DNA from 2 places in the Arthrobacter sp. 3Tela_A genome. Region 1 is predicted to be linked to the other one. Evidence: riboswitches for the same ligand, from Rfam matches in the RefSeq annotation. Region 1 holds a riboswitch; the other holds the start of a gene.
The links. Region 1 has a riboswitch for S-adenosylmethionine ahead of TVC13_RS02010 (hypothetical protein). Riboswitches for the same ligand answer to the same signal wherever they lie in the genome.

Region 1 (3,144 bases):
GCGGCGGACGCTACCCCATGGACCGCTGCGGGTGCCGGTGCCGACCGGGACCGCGGCCACCACGGACCCCACAAGGGATGGGACCGCGGGCCGAAATGGTCCGTTGATTACGTAGCCCTCGGCGACTCCTATGCAGCCGGCTTCGGCGGCGGCGCAGTACTCGATGCCTGCGGGCGGACAGCCGAGGGCTACCCGGCCCTGTTGGATGCCCTGCGCAAGGTTGAGCTGGATGCCAACGTGACCTGCGGCGGCGCCACGGCGGCCAGCACTCCTCCGCCGGCCCCCGCGGGTCCGGTAGACCTGCCGGAGCAAATCGCAGCACTTCAGGCTGCAGGCAGCATCGACCGGAACACCGACCTGGTGACGCTGACCATCGGCGGCAATGATGTCCGCTTCACGGACGTCGTAGCGGCCTGCGCCGGCACTGAGCTTCCGGCGACCTGCGCTCCCGCTCTCGCGGCGGCGCAGGCGTACGCCGAAACGACGCTGGCTCCACAGATGCGCCAGTCGCTGGAGCAGCTGCGTGCCCTGGCTCCGCGAGCGGAGCTGGTGCTGGTGGGGTACCCGCACCTCTTCGACGAGGCCGGAGTTCCGGGACTGCTCTCCGCCGAGGCAGCCGGGCTGTTCAATGCGGGCACTGATGCGCTGAACGCCGTCCTGGCCGCGCAGCTGCCGGATCGCCGGTCCACGTATGTGGACGTGGTGGATGAGTTCGCCGGGCACGGCGTCGGCTCCGCCGATCCGTGGATCATCTTTGGCCAGGCCGCCCAGGCCAACCTGCATCCCAACGCCACGGGGTACCGGGAGGGTTACCTCGCGGCCATCACTGCGGACGTCGACCTCCCGGGCAAGGGGCATCACTGCCGCGGCCGCAGCTGAGTTCAACCCGGACCACCCGTCGAGAGGCCAGTTGCGGTTCCTTTCGCGGCTGAAAAGAGCCGCAACTGCCCTCTCGATGGGTGTACCGGTGTCCCTGGTGCCTGCTAACGTAATCAGTGCTTCACGAGACATGGCCTCCGCACCTTCCCGGTACGGAAAAGCTCCGACTGGCCATGCACCAACCCCAATGTTCGGCGGGTGGTTCGGATGACGAAGCGGCCCGCGTCCAACCGGAGCGGGCAAGGACACTCCCACGAAGGACACGCTGTGATTCCCTCCAGTGACCCGCGCTGCACGGCTTTCTACCCCGGCCACAAGATCCATTGGATCCACGGCGGCCGCCTCATGAGGTACGACGACTGGATCGACGTCGAGGTCCACGCCGACCCGGAACTGGACCTCATCTATCTGGTCCTCGACGGCGAGCAGCAGCTTATGTGGCACCATGATGTTCCCTTGGTCGCAGAGGCCCTTGCTGCCACCCCCGGGCAGCCGCAGTGGTGCACCCGGTACTCCTCCCTGATGGTCCCCGGCGCCTATGAGGGCCGGAACCGGAGCTCTTTTTTCTACTTAGCCACTCCTGAGAGGGTGGTGCCCTGCCGCGGCCGGGTTCCGCGGAATGACGTGACCATGCAGGACCACGGGTCCGCTTAGCTCCTCGCCCCATCGAGATGGCAGAAACTGCCCGTATGAGCGCCCGCTGTATCGTGCAGTTTCTGTCATCTCGGTGAGGAGCCGAGCATCCGGGAGCGGAGCCGGGCGAGGGTTTCCTCCCCGGTTCCGGCCCGGCGCAGGTAGGCAGCGGCGTCGAATTCCTGCAGGAAACCCAGCAGCTCACCCTCCGCGGCATCGGCGCGGGCCGCCAGTTCGGCGTCGTCCAGCGGGCGCTCCCGCGGCTGCTGCTGGGTTCGGTGCCAGTCATTGATGCCGGTCAGGGCAGCACGGTAGTCGGCGGCGATGTCCGCCGGCCGCACGCCGGCCACGCCAAGCAGCAGCGCCGTCACCAGCCCGGTGCGGTCGCGCCCGGCTGAGCAGTGCAGTACGACGCCGCCGGGCGGCGCATCAGCGACGGCACGGGCAATTGCCGCGAACTTTTCCGGCCAGCGGCGCAAATTCTCGGCGTAGAACCGCGGTGAGCTCATGTAGGGGCCGGTCAGTGCCGTGAAGTCCGGATCGTCGGGTTCCTGGGTGGGAAGGTTCAGGAACCGGATGCCGCGGACTGCCGACGGCGGCACCACCGGGTCGGTGTCCCTCCGGCCGGTCTCCGCCGCGTTGCGCAGGTCAATCACCGTGCGGACACCGGCATCGTATGCCTGCTGCCAACCGCGGGCGGTGAGCCATTCGGAGCGGCCCATCCGGTAGAGCCGGCTGGGCTGGATGCGCCCGTTGCCCGCAGGAACTCCACCCAGGTCCCGCGCATTGGCGGCACCTTCCCAGTCGACGTTGCGGTTCGGCGGGTTCCCCATGCTCCCAGCGTAGGCGGAACTGCAGGGTGCGCGCCCTCGAAGAGCCGTCCGGAAGCAATACTTGACTCTGACACTGTGGAAGGCAGGAGAACTGGATCATGTTATCCATTGGAGCGTTCGCGCAGATCGGTCAGGTCACCCACCGCATGCTGCGGCACTGGGACACCGCCGGCCTGCTCGTGCCCGCCCACGTGGATGAGTTCAGCGGCTACCGCTCCTACGATCCGTCCCAGCTTGAACGGCTGCACCGGATTGTGGCCCTGCGTTCCCTGGGCTTCGGCCTGGACGATATTTCCGCGATGCTCGCGTCCGGGGTGGGCTCGGGCCGGATCGCTGACCTGCTGCGCCTGCGGCGGGCAGAGGTCGCGGAAGAGGCGAGGGTAGCGGCTGCACGGCTCATCGACGTCGAGCGCAGGCTCCACCTCATTGAAAAGGAAAATGCCATGTCCCAGATCGAGATCATTGAAAAGCCACTTCCTGCCATTCGGCTCGCTGCCCGCAGCGCCGTGGTGGCCGAACAGCCCGAGGTCCCGGGCGTCGTCGGGCCTCTCTTCGACAGTGTTGCCGCAATCCTGGTCCCTGCCGGCGTGCCCGGCGGTGTGCCGGTAGCGGAGTACGACATGGGCGAGGACGGTCTGCGGATCACCGCCGGGTTCGCGCACTCGGGTCCGGTGCCCGACGGCGCGGAGGCAGCTGACCTGCCCGCGGTTCCGGCTGCGGTCTGCGGCGTTCACCTTGGCTCGATGGAGCACATCGGCGAGAGCTGGCAGGCGGTGCATGCCGAGATCATCGCCCGCGG
Region 2 (3,144 bases), on a different contig from region 1:
GCCGCCGTTGTAGTCCGGATCCAGCCGGATGGCCGCCACCTGCGCCTGCGCGAAAGCGATCTGCTCACCTGTGCTTGCCGCCGTCGCCGCAATGACCACACACCGGGCCACCCGGTCGGGTTCAGTCACGGCCCACTCCAGGGCCCGGGCGCCGCCTAGGGAGCCGCCCAGCACGGTGTGCCAGCGGCGGATGCCCAGCTGGTCTGCGAGCCGGGCCTCGGCGTGCACGGAATCCCGAATGGTGACAAACGGGAACCGGGATCCCCAGGGCAGCCCGTCCGGGTCTGCCGATGCCGGACCGGTGGAGCCGTAGCAGCCGCCAACCATGTTGATCGAGACCACAAAGAACCTGTTGGTGTCGATGGTCCGGCCGGGTCCCACCAGGCCGTCCCACCAGCCGGGTTCGTCCGTGCAGCCCTGGGCCACGTGGGTGCTGCCGGTGAGTGCGTGCGGAATGAGGACGGCGTTGGACGCCTCGTCGTTCAGCACGCCCCAGGTTTCGTAGCCCAGCACCACGTCCGGAAGGACGCCGCCGGTCTCCAGGGCCAGGTCACCGATCGAGGCATACTGCAGCACCCCGTCCAGTACACGGACAGGGTGCTGCGGTGCAGGAGGATAGGTTGTCACGCTGTGCTTCATGCTCCCTTGGCGGCGCGGAAACCGGCGTCGAGGTCCGCGATGATGTCGTCGATATGCTCCAGGCCCACGGACAGGCGGACCAGGCCCGGGCTGACGCCGGCTGCTGCCTGGGCCTCAGCACCGAGCTGGCTGTGCGTCGTCGACGCCGGATGGATGACCAGCGAGCGCACGTCGCCCACGTTCGCCACATGGGAGTGCAGCTCAAGGCCGTCCACGAAGCGCTTGCCCGCTTCCACGCCGCCTTCGATCTCGAAGGACACGATCGCCCCGGTTCCGCGCGGGCCGTACTTGCGGCCCCGTTCGTACCACGGGCTCGACTCCAGCCCTGCGTACGCAACCGAAATGACGTCGTCGTGCGCTTCCAGCCAGCGCGCCACGGCGACGGCGTTTTCAACGTGCCGCTCCACGCGCAGGCTCAGGGTCTCAAGCCCCTGGGCGAGGAGGAAAGCGTTGAACGGGGAGAGCGCGGAGCCCAGGTCGCGGAGCAGCTGCACCCGTGCCTTGAGGATGTAGGCGAGGTTGGCGCCAAGGACTCCGTTGGCGCCCAGGTCGCGGGCGTAAACCAGCCCGTTGTAGCTCTCGTCCGGGGTGTTGAAGCCGGGGAACTTTTCCGGATCGGCGCCGAAGTCGAAGTTGCCCGAGTCCACAATCACGCCGGCAATTACGGTGCCGTGACCGCCGAGGTATTTGGTGGCCGAATGCACCACAATGTCAGCGCCCCATTCGATGGGCCGGATCAGGTACGGGGTGGACAGGGTGTTGTCCACGATCAGCGGGATGCCTGCTTCATGGGCGACGGCGGAGATCCCCTCGATGTCCAGGACATCCTGGCGGGGGTTGGAAACCACTTCGCCGAAGAAGGCCTTGGTGTTGGGCCGGACCGCTTCCCGCCACTGGTCCAGGTTGTCCGGGTCCGCGACGAAGCTGACGTCGATTCCGAACTTCTTCAGCGTGTGCTTGAAGAGGTTGTAGGTTCCCCCGTAGAGGCTGGGGCTGGCCACAATGTGGTCCCCGGCTTGGGCGAGGTTCAGGATGGCGTAGGTTTCGGCGGCCTGGCCCGAGGCGAGCAGCAGGGCTCCGAGGCCGCCTTCCAGGGACGCGATCCGGTTCTCGACCGCTTCCTGGGTGGGGTTGCCGATCCGGGTGTAGATGGGCTCCAGTTCGGCCAGCGCGAACCGGTTCGCTGCGGCTTCGGCGCTGGGGAAAACGAAGGACGAGGTTTGGTAGATCGGCAGGGCGCGGGCGCCGGTTACGGCGTCGGGCTCCTGACCTGCATGGATCTGGCGGGTTTCGAAGGACCAGTTGGCAGACATTGTGCTCCCTTTATGACCAGGGGCCCCACAGGGTCGGGTCCGGAATACACCGGAGCGACACGTGTGGCCCGCGCTTGCCGGCACGCCTGTTTGCGTACGGCCAGGTCTTCACCCGGGGCACCCCACCGCGGTTGGAGGGTTGCCGGCCAGCAAGCCGGGGCTATCTGCTGGCACTCATGACCTGTACCTATAGAACCAACCCCTCAGCAGTTGCGCAACCCATATGACGCAGCGTGAAAATCTGCTGATTACGCCGCTTAGGCTTGCCTTAGTCGAGACATAGGTCACAACGTGCCAAGATGTTCGCATGCGCCTGGATCACGTCTCATATGCCTGCGAATCCGACGGCCTGCTGGCCACTACGGAACGCATTGCCGCTGCCCTGGGAACCGACTTCGTCAAGGGCGGAGTCCATCCCCGTTTTGGTACCCGCAACATGATCCTCCCGCTGGCCAACCACCAGTATGTAGAGGTTGTTGAAGTACTGAACCACCCCGCGTCGGACAAGGCCCCATTTGGGCAGGCCGTCCGCGCGCGCTCCGAAGCCGGCGGCGGCTGGATGGGCTGGTGCGTCGCCGTTGAGGACCTTGCTCCCTTCGAAGAACGCCTTGGCCGCTCCTCCGTTCCCGGCAACCGCAAGTTCCCCGACGGACAGGAACTCACCTGGCGCCAGATTGGCATCAACGGCCTGATCGCCGACCCGCAGGTCCCCTACATGCTGCGCTGGGATGAAGACAAGGCAGACCTCCACCCCTCCCGCGCCTTCGAAGGCACCGTCTCGCTGCAGTCGCTCACCATCGCCGGTTCGGCCGCGCGGGTGACCGAGTGGCTGGGCATGCCGGTTGAGAAGCCGCTGGAGTCCGTGGATGTCACCTGGGTCTCCCCCAAGGGCACGCCGGGCATCATGTCTGTCACCTTTGCCACCGAGAAGGGTCTCGTCGAGATCTAGTTCTGCTGGATTCGCTCCGGTTTGTGACAATCGCTCCGGTTTGGGGAACTGCGTGTTCCCCGAACCGGAGCGATTTCCGTTTGGCGGGAGATCTCTTCTCCGGATTCCTGCACTTCGAGACATCCCTGCCGCTTGGGACACCCGTCTACGGCCGTTTCCCTGCACTTCGAGACATCCCTGCCGGTTTGGGACTACCCTCCGCGGCGCCGTGGCAGGAAAGTCCCGAGCTGGCAGGAGAGACCC

Region 2: linked by a shared signal. The riboswitch ahead of TVC13_RS16110 (bifunctional o-acetylhomoserine/o-acetylserine sulfhydrylase) and the one ahead of TVC13_RS02010 (hypothetical protein) in region 1 are both predicted to bind S-adenosylmethionine.

Annotation. Positions count from the first base shown of each region.
Region 1 is NZ_JAXIOM010000003.1:75,073-78,216, reverse strand. Features, by position in the region: gene TVC13_RS02015 (SGNH/GDSL hydrolase family protein) at 1-879, shown strand, start outside; SAM riboswitch class IV at 999-1,131, shown strand; gene TVC13_RS02010 (hypothetical protein) at 1,147-1,533, shown strand; gene TVC13_RS02005 (tyrosine-protein phosphatase) at 1,599-2,345, opposite strand; gene TVC13_RS02000 (MerR family transcriptional regulator) at 2,444-3,144, shown strand, end outside.
Region 2 is NZ_JAXIOM010000070.1:13,782-16,925, forward strand. Features, by position in the region: gene metX (homoserine O-acetyltransferase MetX) at 1-639, opposite strand, end outside; gene TVC13_RS16110 (bifunctional o-acetylhomoserine/o-acetylserine sulfhydrylase) at 636-1,952, opposite strand; SAM riboswitch class IV at 2,018-2,134, opposite strand; gene TVC13_RS16115 (VOC family protein) at 2,260-2,901, shown strand.